2 regions of the Pseudolysinimonas sp. 10J20-29 genome follow, and region 2 is predicted to be linked to the other one. Evidence: predicted binding sites of a transcription regulator. Region 2 holds the regulator's gene; the other holds the start of a gene.
The links. The regulator HspR, encoded in region 2, represses chaperone genes until heat shock. The targets are predictions, from matches to a motif close to AAGTTGAGTCNNNNNGACTCAACTT.
Positions count from the first base shown of each region.

Region 1: the regulator HspR is predicted to act here: its motif matches at 3,614-3,638, upstream of AC0L6Y_RS10220 (Hsp20/alpha crystallin family protein).

Region 1 is NZ_CM147917.1:2,113,890-2,121,716, forward strand. It holds gene AC0L6Y_RS10205 (FAD:protein FMN transferase) at 1-101, shown strand, start outside; gene AC0L6Y_RS10210 (ferredoxin--NADP reductase) at 98-1,642, shown strand; gene AC0L6Y_RS10215 (heavy metal translocating P-type ATPase) at 1,562-3,475, opposite strand; gene AC0L6Y_RS10220 (Hsp20/alpha crystallin family protein) at 3,663-4,088, shown strand; gene AC0L6Y_RS10225 (SDR family oxidoreductase) at 4,186-4,830, opposite strand; gene AC0L6Y_RS10230 (NADP-dependent isocitrate dehydrogenase) at 4,992-6,155, opposite strand; gene AC0L6Y_RS10235 (GNAT family N-acetyltransferase) at 6,334-6,789, shown strand; gene AC0L6Y_RS10240 (MGMT family protein) at 6,812-7,126, shown strand; gene AC0L6Y_RS10245 (ABC transporter ATP-binding protein) at 7,123-7,827, opposite strand, start outside.
Region 2 is NZ_CM147917.1:2,462,853-2,470,679, reverse strand. It holds gene dnaK (molecular chaperone DnaK) at 1-988, shown strand, start outside; gene AC0L6Y_RS11955 (nucleotide exchange factor GrpE) at 991-1,599, shown strand; gene AC0L6Y_RS11950 (DnaJ C-terminal domain-containing protein) at 1,616-2,617, shown strand; gene AC0L6Y_RS11945 (heat shock protein transcriptional repressor HspR) at 2,633-3,058, shown strand; gene AC0L6Y_RS11940 (helix-turn-helix domain-containing protein) at 3,062-3,709, opposite strand; gene AC0L6Y_RS11935 (isopenicillin N synthase family dioxygenase) at 3,773-4,822, shown strand; gene AC0L6Y_RS11930 (class I SAM-dependent methyltransferase) at 4,894-5,976, shown strand; gene AC0L6Y_RS11925 (ATP-dependent Clp protease ATP-binding subunit) at 6,010-7,827, shown strand, end outside.

The sequences.
Region 1 (7,827 bases), 350 kb from region 2:
ACCCGGACTTCCTCCGGCGCCACCGCGTGGAACACGTCAGACTGTTCGCCGACGGACGCTTCGACGTCTCCGCCGACTTCCCCGGAGAGCTCTTCCTGTGATCACCCCCCTCGATCGACTTCTCGGCCACCTGACGACCTACCGGCTGGTGATCGCGAGCCTCAGCGTGCTCGTGATCGCGGCGCTCGGACTCGCCGCGTTCGGCGAGCTCGCCTTCACGCCGCTCGAACTGCTCGGCTCGCTCGCGGTGCTGCTCGTCGCCACCCACGCCGCCAACCTCGCCGCCGCCCGCATCGCGCGCGTGAGCCCGCACTACGACTCGTCGACGATCACGGCCCTGCTGGTGTTCTTCATCCTTCCGGCGAGCCTGGACCCGTGGAGCCTGGCGGCGAGCGCGGGCGCCGGGGTGATCGCCGCGTCCAGCAAGTACCTGCTGGCGGTGCGCGGGCGTCACCTGTTCAACCCCGCCGCGACGGGCGTCTTCATCGCCGGCGTGTTCGGGCTCACGACGGCGACCTGGTGGGTAGGCACGCCGCCGCTGCTGCCGCTCGTCGCGATTGCGGCGGCGCTCATCCTGTTCCGGACGCGCCATCTGCCCCTCGGCGCGGTCGCCGTGGCGGTCGCCACCGCGATCCTGCTGACCCGGTACCTCAGCGCCGGCTCGGACCTCGGCACCGCGCTCGGCTTCGCGCTCGCCTCGTCGCCCCTGATCTTCTTCGTCGGCTTCATGCTGAGCGAGCCGCTCACGCTGCCGCCGCGGCGGCGCCAGCAGGTCGTCATCGGCGCGCTGGTCGCCGTGATCCTGAGCGTGCCCTTCTCGACGGGCTCGCTCGAGCTCGGAGCGCTCACGCTCGGCCCGATCAGCTCGACGCCGGAGTTCGCGCTGATCGTCGGCAACGCCGTCTCGTTCCTGCTCGGCCAGCGCCGCGGAATCCGCCTGGAGCTCCTGTCCAAGCGCCAGCTGACCCCGACGAGCTGGGAGTTCGAGCTGCGGCCGCTCGCGCCGGTGCGCTTCACGGCGGGTCAGTTCATCGAGCTCGCTCTGCCGCATCGGCGGGCCGACGGTCGCGGCGATCGACGGATGTTCAGCATCGCCTCCGCCGCGGACGATCGGCTCAAGATCGGCGTGCGCGTGACGCCGCCCGCCTCCAGCTTCAAGCAGCGCCTGCTCGCGCTCGAACCGGGCGCGCGCCTCGGCGCGACCTCGGTCGGCGGCGACTTCGTGCTGCCCCGCGACCCCGCCGCGCCCCTGCTGCTGGTCGCGGGCGGGATCGGCATCACGCCGTTCATCGGACACCTGGAGCAGCTGGCGGCCGACGGTCGGGCGCGCGGTGTCGCGCCGGACGTCGTCGTGGTCTACGCGGTCTCCGACAGCGCGGAGCTCGCCTACCTGCCCGAGCTGGAGCGCAGCGGCGCGCGCGTCGTCATCGCCTCCCCCGACGAGCCCGCCGAGCTGCGGCCGGGGTGGAGCTGGATCGGCCCGGATCGCCTGAGCGCCGAGGCGATTCTGGCCGCCGTGCCCGACGCCCCCGCGCGCACCGCGTACCTGTCGGGCCCGCCGTCACTCGTGGGAGCCCTGCGCCGCACCCTCCATCGCGCGGGTGTCCGACACCCCCGCACGGACGTGTTCCTGGGCTACTGACTTCTCGCGCTGTCCGGGTCGCAGGGCGCGCAGCGCCGCCAGGATGGCGACGAGGTCGACGACCTCCTGGAGCCCCGCCCCGACGATCGCGGGCAGCGAGCCGGTGAGCGCGAACAGCATGAGCCCGATGCTGATCGCGATGCCGATCCAGATGCTCTGCAGCGCGATCGACACGGTGCGCTGGCCGATCGCGACGGCGCGCGCGACGCCGTGCAGGTCGTCGAGCAGCAGCACGATGTCGGCGGACTCGCTCGCGACGGTCGTGCCGCGCGCGCCCAGCGCGATGCCCACCTCGGCGACGGCGAGCACCGGCGCATCGTTGACGCCGTCGCCGGTCATCATGACGGGACGCTCGGGAAGCTCCCGCAGGATCCGCACCTTGTCCTCGGGGCGGCACTCCGCGTGCACCTCCCCGATGCCGACCTCGGCGGCGATCGACTCGGCGGTGTCGCTCACATCGCCGGTGACGACGAGGGTGCGTTGGATGCCGAGCGCCGCCAGCGTGGCCAGCGTCTCCCGCGCCTCGGGTCGCGGCCGGTCGCGCAGAATGACGGCCCCCGCGAACGTGCCGTCGACGCCGACGTAGACAGCCGCCTCGCCGGGCTCGAGGGTCGCCCGCTCCAGGCCTACGACGCTCTCCGCCACGAAGGCGGGCTTGCCAACGAGGACCGTGCGGCCGCCGACGATCGCCCGCACCCCGGTCGTCGCGACCTCCTCCGCCTCGCCGACCGGCGGCTCGGCGATGCCGCGCGCCGCGATCGCCGCACGGAGCGCCTGCGCCAGCACGTGACTGGAGGCGCGCTCGGCGGCGCCGACCAGCCCGAGGAGCTCCCGCTCGGAGAGCTCGCCGGCGAGCTCGACGCGCACCAGCTCGGGCATCCCGCTTGTCAGCGTGCCGGTCTTGTCGAAGACGGCCGTGCGCACGCGGGCGAGGGTCTCCAGCGAGCCGGCGGACTTCATGACGATGCCCTCCTTGGCCGCCCGGCCCATTCCGCCCATGAACGCCACCGGGGCCGCGATCAGCAGCGGGCACGGGGTCGCGACGACAAGCACCTCGGCGAAGCGCACCGGATCGCCGGAGATCGCCCAGCCGAGCGCGGCGAGGCCCAGCGAGACGATCGTGAACGGCACCGCGTAGCGGTCCGCCAGTCGCACGAGCGGCGCCGTGCTGGCGGTCGCCTCGCGCACGAGCGCGACGATGCGCTGGTACTGGCTGTCGGCGGCGAGCGTCGTCGCCTCGATCTCGACCACGCCGGCGCCGTTGACGGCGCCGCTCGACACCGCCTCACCGCGCTGCCGATCGACGGGGAGGCTCTCCCCCGTGATCGACGACTCGTCGAAGGTTCCCGAGGCGCTGATCAGCACGCCGTCGACCGGGATCACCTCGGAGGGGCGCACGAGGATGCGGTCCCCCACCCGCACGTCGTCGGCCGCGACGTCGACAAGCGCGTCGCCGTCGACCCGGTGGGCGATCTGCGGGCTGCGGTCGAGCAGCGCCTTGAGCTCCCGGTTCGCGCGTCCCGCGGCGAAGTCCTCGAGCGCCTCGCCGCCGGTGAGCATCAGCACGACGATCAACGCGGCCCAGTACTCGCCCACGGCGATCGTGCTGACGATCGCGATGAGCGCCAGCAGGTCGAGTCCGAACTCGCGGCGCAGCAGGCTTCGCACCATGCTGATGCCTTCGCGCAGCGCCACGAGCGCCGCGAATCCGCCGACGAGCCACGGCACCGCCGCGCTCAGCGGTGTCGCCAGCAGCACGAGTCCGACGACGCCCACGGCCAGGGTGACGCCCACCAGCGGGTACCGGACGAAGAAGCCCACGACGCGTCTCATGCTCCTTGTCTACGCCTCTCCGGCCCCGACTGCCAGTAAGCGCAGGCTCCCCTGACCAGGGTTTTCGCCGCCCGCGTCCACGGCAGATCCCAAGCCGACTCGGCTGGCACTCTCAGGCGGAGAGTGCTAATTTATGAACAGTTGAGTCACGGTGACTCAACTCTTCAGTTATCTGCAGGAGGACCCGATGACACTTCTCTTCGACCCCTTCCGTGAGCTGGACCGCGCGACCGAGCGACTGCTCGACAGCCGCCAGGGCCCCCGCCTCATGCCGATGGATCTCTACCGCGACGGCGACCACTACGTGCTCACCGCCGACCTTCCCGGCGTCGACCCGGGCAGCGTCGACATGGACGTCGATGGCCAACTGCTGACCATCCGCGCCGAGCGCACCCCGCGCTCGCAGGAGGGCGTCAAGTGGCTCACGCGCGAGCGTCCGGCCGGCAGCTTCCTGCGCCAGCTGAACCTGGGACAGGGCATCGACACCGCCAAGATCTCGGCGAGCTACGAGAACGGCGTGCTGAGCGTGCTGATCCCGGTGGCGGAGGAGGCCAAGCCGCGCAAGATCGAGATCCAGGCCAAGCACTCGGGCAAGGCCGAGGTCAAGGCCTAGGCCGAGGTCGCGGCCGCGGCCGCCCCCTCACGCGGACCCGGATGCTCCCCCCGCATCCGGGTCCGTTTCCGTTCGCGCCGGTGCGGGTCGCGGCAGATCAGGCCTGCAGCGCCTCGGCGATCGGGGTGCGGCCCGTGTTGAACCGGATCGTGCGGTGGATCGTGCGCGGCTCGACCAGGGTCTGAGCGATCACCGCGGCGACATCGCCCCGGCTCACCGACCCGGCGCTCTCGGCCTCGGCGTCAATCTCCCCGGTCGGCTCGTCGAGGGTCAGGCTGCTGGGCGCCAGAATCGTCCAGTCCAGCGCGCTCGCCCGCAGGAACTGGTCGGCGGTCGACTTCGACTCCGCGTATGCGAAGAAGGGGTTGTCGTCGGGCACTCCATGATCGGCTCCGGCCCCGAAGTACGAAACCATCACGAATCGGGAGACGCCCGCGGCGAGCGCAGCGTCCATCATGCGGATCGCCGCATCCCGATCGACGGCGTAGGTGCGCTCCGGATCGCCGCCGCCCGCGCCCGCCGACCAGACGACCGCGTCGTGTCCCTGCGCGAGCGCGGCCAGTTCGTCGACATCCGCCGCCTCGATGTCGCAGACGACCGGGGTGGCTCCGCGCGCCTCCACCTCGCCCGCGTGCTCCGGGTTGCGGATCACCGCCGAGACGGCGTCGCCGCGCTCCGCCAGGATCGGCGCGAGCAGCAGCGCCACCTTGCCGTGACCGCCGATCACCAGGATGCGTGCCATGAGAACCTCCGCGAATCGGTCGTCGTCTCCGCAGCACGTCCGCGCTGCGGATGCCTCGACGCTACTCGGGTTCCCGGCGGCACGCCGGGGCGCGGCGTCGTTAACGGCGTCAGCGCCCGCGCGGAGGCACGGGCGCTGACGACGAAGCCGTCGCGGGGCGACTAGCCCAGGCGGGCCTTGAGGTTCTCGTCGAGCGTCGCGAGGAAGTCCTCGGTGGTCTGCCATTCCTGCTCGGGGCCGACCAGCAGCGCCAGGTCCTTCGTCATCTTGCCGCTCTCGACCGTCGTGATGACGACGTTCTCGAGCGTCTCGGCGAAGGTGATCAGCGCCTGGTTGCCGTCGAGCTTGCCGCGGTGCATGAGGCCCCGCGTCCACGCGAAGATCGAGGCGATCGGGTTGGTCGAGGTGGGCTTGCCCTGCTGGTGCTGGCGGTAGTGACGCGTGACGGTGCCGTGCGCCGCCTCCGCCTCCACGATCGCGCCGTCGGGCGTGGTGAGCACGCTCGTCATCAGGCCGAGCGAGCCGAAGCCCTGCGCGACGGTGTCGGACTGCACGTCGCCGTCGTAGTTCTTGCAGGCCCAGACGTAGCCGCCCTCCCACTTCATGGCCGAGGCGACCATGTCGTCGATGAGGCGGTGCTCGTAGGAGATGCCGGCGGCCTCGAACTGGTCCTTGAACTCGGCGTCGTAGATCTCCTGGAAGATGTCCTTGAACCGGCCGTCGTAGGCCTTCAGGATCGTGTTCTTCGTCGAGAGGTAGACCGGGTACTTGCGGGCCAGGCCGTAGTTCAGCGAGGCGCGCGCGAAGTCGCGGATCGACGCATCCTGGTTGTACTGCACCTGCGCGATGCCGTCATCGGGCGCGTCGTAGACCTCGAACTTCATCGGCTCGGAGCCGTCCTCGGGCGCGAACTCGACCGTGAGCTTGCCCTTGCCCTTGAACACGAAGTCGGTGGCGCGGTACTGGTCGCCGAAGGCGTGGCGGCCGATGATGATCGGCTTGTTCCACCCGGGAACCAGTCGCGGGATGTTCGAGATGATGATCGGCTCGCGGAAGATGACGCCGCCGAGGATGTTGCGGATCGTGCCGTTGGGGCTGCGCCACATCTTCTTCAGGCCGAACTCCTCGACGCGCGCCTCGTCGGGCGTGATCGTCGCGCACTTGACGCCGACGCCGTGCTTCTGGATCGCGTGCGCCGCGTCGACCGTGACCTGGTCGTCGGTGGCGTCACGGTGCTCGATGCCGAGGTCGTAGTATTCGAGCTCAATGTCGAGGTAGGGGTGGATCAGGCGGTCCTTGATGAACTGCCAGATGATCCGCGTCATCTCGTCGCCGTCGAGTTCGACGACCTTGCCTTCGACCTTGATCTTGTCGACCACGCCGCGTCCTTTCGGGAGACTGTCAGGGGACCGGAACCGGCCCATCACAGACTACCCGCTCTCAGAACTATCTCGACATCGAGAGATTCCACCGCGAATCGTCGCGGGGCGTTACCCTGTCGTTATGGCAGAGCTGAGACTGCATGACCTGACCGCCCAGACCATTGCGGCGGCGAACAGCCTCACGCTCAAGCCCGGTCAAGAGGCGTTCATCGAACCCGAGACCTACACCGCCGCCGAGGACAAGCTCGACGCCTCCGGCTCCTGGCCCCGCGTCGTGCTCGACGAGGACGACCACGTCGTCGGCTACATCATGGGCGCCTTCGACGCCGACGCGAGCGAGGAGTACCTGCGCGCCGCGCTGTGGCGCGTGCACGTCGCCGCCGAGGCGCAGGGAAAGGGCGTCGGCCGGTTCGCCGTGAAGGCGTTCGCCGACGAGGCGCGCAGCCGCGGCTTCGACCACGTGACCGTCGTCTGGGCGAGCGGCGACGAAGGCCCCGAGGAGTTCTTCAAGGCGGTCGGCTTCGAGATCATCGGCGAGACCCCGTACGGCGAGAAGCTCGGCGCGCTCAAGCTCTAGCCGCGCCCTCCTGAGCCTCCGCGTGACCCACCCGCAGCCCGACTTCGCGTCGGCCGTGCTCGACCTGGTGGCCGAGATCCCGCCCGGGAAGGTCATGAGCTACGGCGACATCGCCGCCGCGCTCGGCTCGCGCGGGGCCCGAACGGTCGGCACCGTCCTGGCCCGCTCGGGCGCCGACGTGCCCTGGTGGCGTGTCATCCGCTCCTCCGGTCATGCGGCGGCCGGGCACGAGGAGCGCGCCCTCGAGCACTTCCGCGCCGAGGGCACGCCGCTCATCTGGGCGGCCGACGGCAGCGCGTACCGCGTCGCCCCGTCCGCACGCTGGGCGCCGCGCTAGACCAGCGAGTCGCGCCAGGCGGCGTGCAGCTTCGCGAAGCGCCCGCTGCCGCCGATCAGGTCGGCGGGGGCGCCATCCTCGACGATGCGGCCGTGCTCCATCACCAGCACCCGGTCGGCGATCGCGACCGTCGACAGCCGGTGCGCGATGATGATCGCCGTGCGGTCGGCCAGCAGCGTCGTCAGCCCCTCCTGCACGAGCCGCTCGCTCGGGATGTCGAGCGAGGCGGTCGCCTCATCCAGAATCAGCACCGCCGGGTTCGCCAGGAACGCGCGCGCGAACGACAGCAGCTGGCGCTGGCCCGCCGAGACGCGGCCGCCGCGCTTGTTCACGTCGGTGTCGTAGCCGTGGGGCAGCTCCTCGATGAACTGGTGCGCTCCGACCGCCTTCGCCGCCTGGATGATCTCGTCGAAGGTCGCGCCGGGCTTGCCGAGCGCGATGTTCTCGGCCACCGTGCCGCTGAACAGGTAGGCCTCCTGCGTGACCATCACGATCGCGCGGCGCAGATCCTTCGGATGCAGCCGGCGCAGATCGACGCCGTCGAGCGTGATCCGGCCCTCGCTCGGGTCGTAGAACCGCGCCACCAGCTTGGCGAGGGTCGACTTGCCCGCCCCGGTGGAGCCGACGAGCGCGATCGTCTGCCCCGCGGGGATGTGCAGGTCGAACTCGGGCAGGATGACGCGATCAGCCCGGTAGGCGAA
Region 2 (7,827 bases):
GCCGTTCCAGGACGTCATCAAGGAGGCGGGCATCAAGGTCGCCGACATCGCGCACGTCGTGCTCGTCGGCGGCTCCACCCGCATGCCGGCCGTCGCGGAGCTCGTCAAGAAGGAGCTCGGCGGCAAGGACCCGAACAAGGGCGTCAACCCGGACGAGGTCGTCGCCGTCGGCGCCGCGCTGCAGGCCGGTGTGCTGAAGGGTGAGCGCAAGGACGTGCTGCTCATCGACGTCACCCCGCTGAGTCTCGGCATCGAGACCAAGGGCGGCATCATGACCAAGCTCATCGAGCGCAACACGGCCATCCCGACCAAGCGCAGCGAGACCTTCACGACCGCCGACGACAACCAGCCGTCGGTCGCGATCCAGGTGTACCAGGGCGAGCGCGAGTTCACGCGTGACAACAAGCCGCTCGGCACCTTCGAGCTGACCGGCATCGCCCCCGCGCCGCGCGGCGTTCCGCAGGTCGAGGTCACCTTCGACATCGACGCGAACGGCATCGTGCACGTGTCCGCCAAGGACAAGGGCACCGGCAAGGAGCAGTCGATGACCATCACCGGCGGCTCGTCGCTGCCGAAGGACGACATCGAGCGCATGGTGCGCGAGGCCGAGGAGCACGCCGCGGAGGACAAGGCCCGCCGTGAGTCGGCGGAGACCCGCAACGCCGCCGAGCAGCTCGCCTACTCGGTCGACAAGCTCATCACCGACAACGCCGAGAAGCTGCCCGAGGACGTCAAGACCGAGGTGCAGGGCGACGTGGATGCGCTGAAGACCGCGCTCCAGGGCGAGGACGACGCGGCCGTGAAGACCGCGTTCGACAAGCTCAGCGAGAGCCAGACGAAGCTCGGCGAGGCGATCTACGCGGCCGGTGCCGCCGACGCGGAGGCCGCCGCGGCGGCCGGCGAGGCGGGCGAGCCCGCCGCCGAGCAGCCCGGTGAGGACGACATCGTCGACGCGGAGATCGTCGACGACGAGGAGCCCAAGAAGTAGTCATGTCGGACGAGCGAAGCAACAACGACGAGCCCACGACGCCCGATGAGGCGCCCGAGGAGTCGACCGAGGAGGTGGCGTCGGAGGACGGCGCCACCGCCGAGGTCGACGGAGTCGAGGACCTGATCGCGGCGGAGGACGCCGATGTCGAGCTGAGCGACGCCGATCTTGAGCTGCTGGCCGAGGCCGAGCGGGACCTGGTCGCGGAGTACCGCGAGCGGGCCGCTCGTGCCGAGGCCGAGCTCAAGAACTTCCGCACCCGGGTGGAGCGCGACCGCCAGGCGAACCGCGAGGCGGTCATCGCCGAGGTGATCCGCTCGCTGCTTCCCGCGATCGACGACCTCGATCGCGCGGACGCGCACGGCGACCTGGTCGAGGGCAGCCCGCTCACGATCGTGTCGCAGAAGATCCGTGCGGGCTTCGAGAAGTACGGGCTGCGGCGCGTCGGCGAGAAGGGCGAGCCCTTCGACCCGAAGCTCCACGAGGCCCTCGTGCAGCTCCCGAGCGCGGAGGTGACGGTGAACACCGTGGCCGATGTGATCGAGCCCGGCTACGCCCTCGGCGAGCGGCTCATTCGCGCGGCCAAGGTCGCCGTCAGCGTCCCCGAATAGAACGAGCGGAGATCCGATGGCCAGTCAGGACTGGTTCGAGAAGGACTTCTACGCCGTGCTGGGCACGTCGAAGGATGCCTCCGATGCCGAGCTGAAGAAGGTCTATCGCAAGCTGGCTCGGCAGTATCACCCGGACTCCAATCCGGGCGATGCGAAGGCCGAGGCGCGGTTCAAAGAGGTCAGCGAGGCGTACACGGTGCTCTCCGATCCGGAGCAGCGCGCCGAGTACGACCAGATGCGCGCCATGGGCGCCGGCGGTGCGCGGTTCACCGCCGGCGGCCCCCAGGGCGGCTTCGACGACGTGTTCAGCGGCCTGTTCGGTCAGCCGGGCGGTCCGCGCGGCGGCCGTCGCGCGAGCGCGCGCCAGTCCGAGTTCGAGGACCTGCTGGGCGGCATGTTCGGCGGAGCCAGCGCCGGCGGCTTCGGCACCTCGAGCGGCGGCTACCGCGGATTCGGCGGCCCCACCAAGGGCGCCGACGCGGTCGGCGCGACGACGATCGACTTCCTCGACGCGATCCACGGCACCACCGTGAGCATCCAGATGCAGAGCGGACGCACGACCAAGGCGAAGATCCCCTCGGGGGTGGCCGACGGTCAGAAGATCCGCGTCCGCGGGGCCGGTTCGCCGAGCCCGGACGGCGGACAGCCCGGCGACCTGGTGATCGCCGTCTCGGTGCGCCCGCATCCGGTGTTCACCCGCGACGGCCTGAACCTGCGCGTCGATGTCCCGGTCACGTTCGTCGAGGCGGTCAATGGCGCGACGATCGAGGTTCCGACCCTCGACGGCGACCCGGTGCGCCTGCGAGTCGCCCCCGGAACGCCGAGCGGGCGGGTGCTGCGCGTCAAGGGCCGCGGCGTCGTTACGGCGAAGGGCACTGGCGACCTGCTCGCCACCGTCGTGGTGGCGGTGCCGAGCCATCTGCCGGACAAGGCGCGTCAGGCGCTGGATGACTTCGCGGCGGCGATGCCGGCCGAGAATCCGCGAGATGATCTGCTGAGTCGAGCTCGGAACGCATAAGGCACGGGGGACGCGATGACCGTTGACGAGAACAGCCCGCTGTTCGCGATTGCCGTCGCGGCCGAGCTGAGCGGGATGCATCCTCAGACGCTGCGGCAGTACGACCGCATGGGGCTGGTCAGCCCGCGCCGCACCGCCGGCCAGTCGCGGCGCTACTCGATGCGCGACGTGGTGCAGCTGCGCGAGATCGCCCGGCTGAGCTCCGAGGGGCTCAACCTGGAGGGCATCCGGCGCATTCTCGAGCTCGAGAATGAGGTCGAGGCGCTCACCGAGCGCGTGCGGGAGCTCGAGGGCGCCCTCGCCGATGAGCTGCTCAATCGCCCCGGCCGTCGTGTGTTCGCGGCGGGCGCGCGCGGCGACGTGGTGAGCCTGCGGGCGGGCACGCGCGTGAAGCGCAACCAGGTCGTCGTCTGGCGGCCGATGCTGCCGCCGAGCGACTGAGGCTCAGCCCTCGACGCTGCGCCGCCCCGGCTGGGCGGTGCCGATCTCGCGGGCGAGCGCCAGCAGCACGGTCGCGCCGTCCGGGCCGGGCCGCCAGCGGTGCGGGCGATCCGCTGGATGCGTGATCGCGTCGCCCGCGGCCAGCGTCCACTGTCCGACCTGCTCGACCTCGACGTCGAGCGAGCCGTCGACGAGGTAGACGGTCATCTCCCCGGTGGACTCGAACCAGCCGCCGAGGTCCTCGCCGGGCCGGATGCGGTACTCGACGACCTCGAGCCGGTGATCGGGTCCCGCGGCGAGCAGTCGGCCGACGGCGGCGTCGGTGCGGTCACTCACCGGCAGCCGGGCGCCCTCGTCGGCGCGGACGACGAGGGTCTCGCTCTCCCCGCCGATCGCGGGCATCAGCGAGCTCGGCGAGATCTCGAGGGCGCCGGCGATGCGGTACAGCGTCAGCAGCGAGGGAACGGTGCGGCCGCGCTCGACCTGGCTGAGGAATGGCTGGCTGACCTTGGCGCGGCGGGCGAGTTCTCGCATCGAGAGGCCCGCGGCGGCCCGCGCGTCGGCGATCGCGGTGCCGATGACGCCGAGGACGCGGTCGTTCTCATCGATCTGTAACGCGTCGGAAACCTGTTCGCGCGGGGAATCGGACAAGATAGCGATAACCAATACCTATCAGCCGCAATCCCTCGGATCGCGATCGTGAGGAGAGCCTACATGTCCGTCTTTGCCGTCCCCGCGATCGACATCAGCGCCTACATCGGCGAGGGCAGCGACGAGGAGCGTCGCGAGATCGCCCGCCAGATCGACGAGGCCGCCCGCACGGTCGGCTTCATGCAGATCACCGGCCACGGCATCCCGCTGGAGACCTGGCAGCGGCTCGGCCGCGCCATCGACCGCTTCTTCGCGCTGCCGCTCGAGGAGAAGAAGCGCTACCGCGCGCCGAAGGGCATCAACCGCGGCTACTCCCCGCCGAAGTCGGAGCGCCTCAGCTACAGCCTCGGCGTCGAGAAGGCCGAGCGCATGAACGACTTCTTCGAGGCGTTCAACACCGGCGCCACCCAGGCCGACTACCCGCACGTCGAACTCGATCCGATCGACTACGCGGCGAACATCTGGCCCGAGGTCGAAGAGTTCCAGTCCGACGTCGAGAACTGGATGACGCACGCCGGATCGGTCGCGCACGTCATGATCCGCATCTTCGAGGACGCGCTCCACCTGCCGGCCGGCACGCTCGCCGGCATGACCGACCACTCGCTCGACGTGCTGCGCATGAACAACTACGCGCTGCCGGACGGCGCGAAGGTCGAACTCGACGGCGACCTGATCGGCATGGGCGAGCACACCGATTTCGGCATCGTCACGCTGCTGTGGGCCGACGACGTCAAGGGCCTCCAGGTGCTCGACGACCAGGGCGGCTGGAACGACGTCTCGCCGCTGCCGGGTGCGCTGCTGGTGAACCTCGGTGACGTGACCGCGCGTCTCACGAACGACCAGTGGCGCTCGACCCTGCACCGGGTGAAGCCCCCGGTGATCAACGGCACGATCCGCCGCCGCCGCTCGGCTGCCTACTTCTTCGACGGCGACGTCGACGCCGTGATCTCGACGCTCCCGGGCATCCTCGCCGAGGGGGAGGAGCCGCTCTACAAGCCGATCACGGTCGGCGAGCACATCGCGGCGAAGCTGCGCGGATCGCGCGACCTGGTCAACAACACCGACGACACCGAGCGCGAGGCCACGCGCGTGCTCTCGGCGTCGGCGAGCTAGTCCGGCGCCTCCCGCACGGGCGCCTCGAGACCGGGCGCCTCGAGACCGGGCGCCTCTAGACTGGGCGCCTCATGTTCTCGTTCGACGACCTGCGTCGACGGCCCGACTTCGAGGCGCCCGAGCTTCGCGCCTGGGACGCCGCCGATGCCTACCTGCTCGACCAGGCCGGGTCGGCGCTCGCGACCTCGCGACTGGCGATCATCGGCGACACCCACGGCGCGCTCACCCTCGGCGCGCTCGACCGCGGGGCGAGCGGGGTGCGGGTGCATCAGGATGCCCTGCTCGGCGAGCTCGCGCTGCGTGCGAACGGCGCGGGCGACTACCGGCAGCTGCCGCTCGATGCCGAACTCGTCGCGGGCGCGACGCTGGTGCTCGTGCGGCTGCCGCGATCGTTGGAGGCACTGGAGGAGATCGCGGCGCTGATCGCCCGGGAGGCCGACCCCGAGGTGGTCGTCATCGCGGGCGGGCGACTCAAGCACATGACACCGCGCATGAACGAGGTGCTGCGACGGCACTTCGACCGGCTCGACGTCTCGCTCGCGCGGCAGAAGTCCCGTCTTTTGATCGCGCGCGGTCCGCGGCCGGGCGGAGCCGTCGAACCTCGTCGCGAGTTCCACGATGAGCTCGGCCTGTGGGTGGTCGCGACCGGAGGTGTCTTCGCCGGCACCTCGCTCGACATCGGCACGCGCGCCCTGCTCGACGTGTTCGATCGGCTTCCCGCCTTCGATCGGGCGATCGATCTGGGCTGCGGCACCGGCATCCTCGCCGCCTCTCTCGCCCGACTGCGCCCCGAGGCGCGGGTGCTCGCGAGCGACCAGTCGAGCGCCGCCGTCGAGTCGGCGCGGCTCACCATGGCGGCGAACGGACTCGAGGTGGAGGTCGAACGCGATGCCGCACTCGCGGCCCAGCCGCCCGCCAGCGCCGACCTGATCGTGCTGAACCCGCCGTTCCACAGCGGCGCCGCCGTGCACGAGGGGGTCTCGCGCGCGATCTTCGAGGGGGCCGCACGCGTGCTGCGCCCGGGCGGCGAGCTGTGGACGGTCTTCAACTCGCATCTCGGGCACCGCGCCGTGCTCGAGCGCGTGGTCGGACCGACCCGCCAGGTGCACCGCACCAGCAAGTTCACAGTGACGGCCTCGCGTCGCCGGGTGTAAACTTGAGTCACACGCACTCAAGTTTGGAGCACCATGGCGAACATGCAAGGCGCGCCCTCCAGCCAGGAGGAGCAGAAGAGCGCCCTCGAGCAGTACGGCGTCAACCTCACCGAGATCGCCAAGAGCGGCAAGCTCGACCCGGTCATCGGGCGCGACTCGGAGATCCGCCGCATCAGCCAGGTGCTCACCCGCCGCACCAAGAACAACCCCGTGCTCATCGGGGAGCCCGGCGTCGGCAAGACCGCCGTCGTCGAGGGCCTCGCCCAGCGCATCGTCGCGGGTGACGTCGCCGACTCGCTGAAAGACAAGCAGCTCGTCTCGCTCGACCTCGCCGCCCTCATCGCCGGAGCCAAATACCGCGGCGAGTTCGAGGAGCGGCTCAAGGCCGTCCTCAAGGAGATCAACGACTCCGACGGCAAGGTCATCACCTTCATCGACGAGCTGCACACCCTCATGGGCGCCGGCGGCGGTGAGGGCAGCGTCGCGGCGGCCAACATGCTGAAGCCGATGCTCGCCCGCGGTGAGCTGCGTCTGATCGGCGCCACCACCCTCAACGAGTACCGCGAGTTCATCGAGAAGGATGCCGCGCTCGAGCGCCGCTTCCAGCAGGTCTACGTCGGCGAGCCGAGCGTCGAAGACACCGTCGCGATCCTGCGCGGCCTGAAGGAGCGCTACGAGGCGCACCACAAGGTGACGATCGCCGACAGCGCGCTGGTCGCCGCCGCCTCCCTCTCCAATCGGTACATCACCGCCCGGCAGCTGCCGGACAAGGCGATCGACCTGATCGACGAGGCGGCGAGCCGGCTCAAGATGGAGATCGACTCCAGCCCGGTCGAGATCGACGAGCTCAAGCGCGCCGTCGACCGGCTCCGCATCGAAGAGCTGGCGCTGAAGAAGGAGAAGGACGCCGCCTCCAAGGAGCGCCTCGAGAAGCTGCGCGCCGACCTGAGCGTCAAGGAGAAGGAGCTCGACGCGCTGCAGATGCGCTGGAACGCCGAGAAGAGCACGCTGCACTCCGTCGGCGACCTGAAGAGCATGCTCAACGACACCCGCATCGAACTCGACAAGGCGATGCGCGAGGGCGACTACCAGAAGGCCTCCAAGCTCAACTACGAGACGATCCCGGGAATCGAGAAGCGTCTCGCCGCGGCCGAGCAGGCCGAGCAGAGCGGCCCCCGCATGGTCAACGACCAGGTGACCGACGAGGACATCGCCGCCGTGGTCGCGGCGTGGACCGGCATCCCGGTCGCCAAGCTGCAGCAGGGCGAGACCGAGAAGCTGCTGCACCTGGAGGGCGAGCTCGGCAAGCGCCTGATCGGCCAGAAGGATGCGGTGCGCGCGGTCAGCGAGGCGGTGCGCCGTACGCGCGCCGGCATCTCCGACCCCGACCGGCCGACCGGCTCGTTCCTGTTCCTCGGGCCCACCGGCGTCGGCAAGACCGAGCTGGCGAAGGCGCTCGCCGAGTACCTGTTCGACGACGAGAAGGCTCTCGTGCGAATCGACATGAGCGAGTACGGCGAGAAGTTCTCCGTCTCGCGCCTCGTCGGCGCCCCTCCCGGCTACGTCGGCTACGAGCAGGGCGGACAGCTGACCGAGGCGGTGCGGCGACGCCCGTACTCGGTGATCCTGCTCGACGAGGTCGAGAAGGCGCATCCCGAGGTCTTCGACGTGCTGCTGCAGGTGCTCGACGACGGGCGCCTCACCGACGGCCAGGGCCGCACGGTCGACTTCCGCAACACGATCCTGATCCTCACCTCGAACCTGGGCAGCCACTTCCTGACCGACCAGACGCTCGAGTGGTCGACCAAGGTCGAGGCGGTGCACGACCTCGTGCGCACCTCGTTCAAGCCG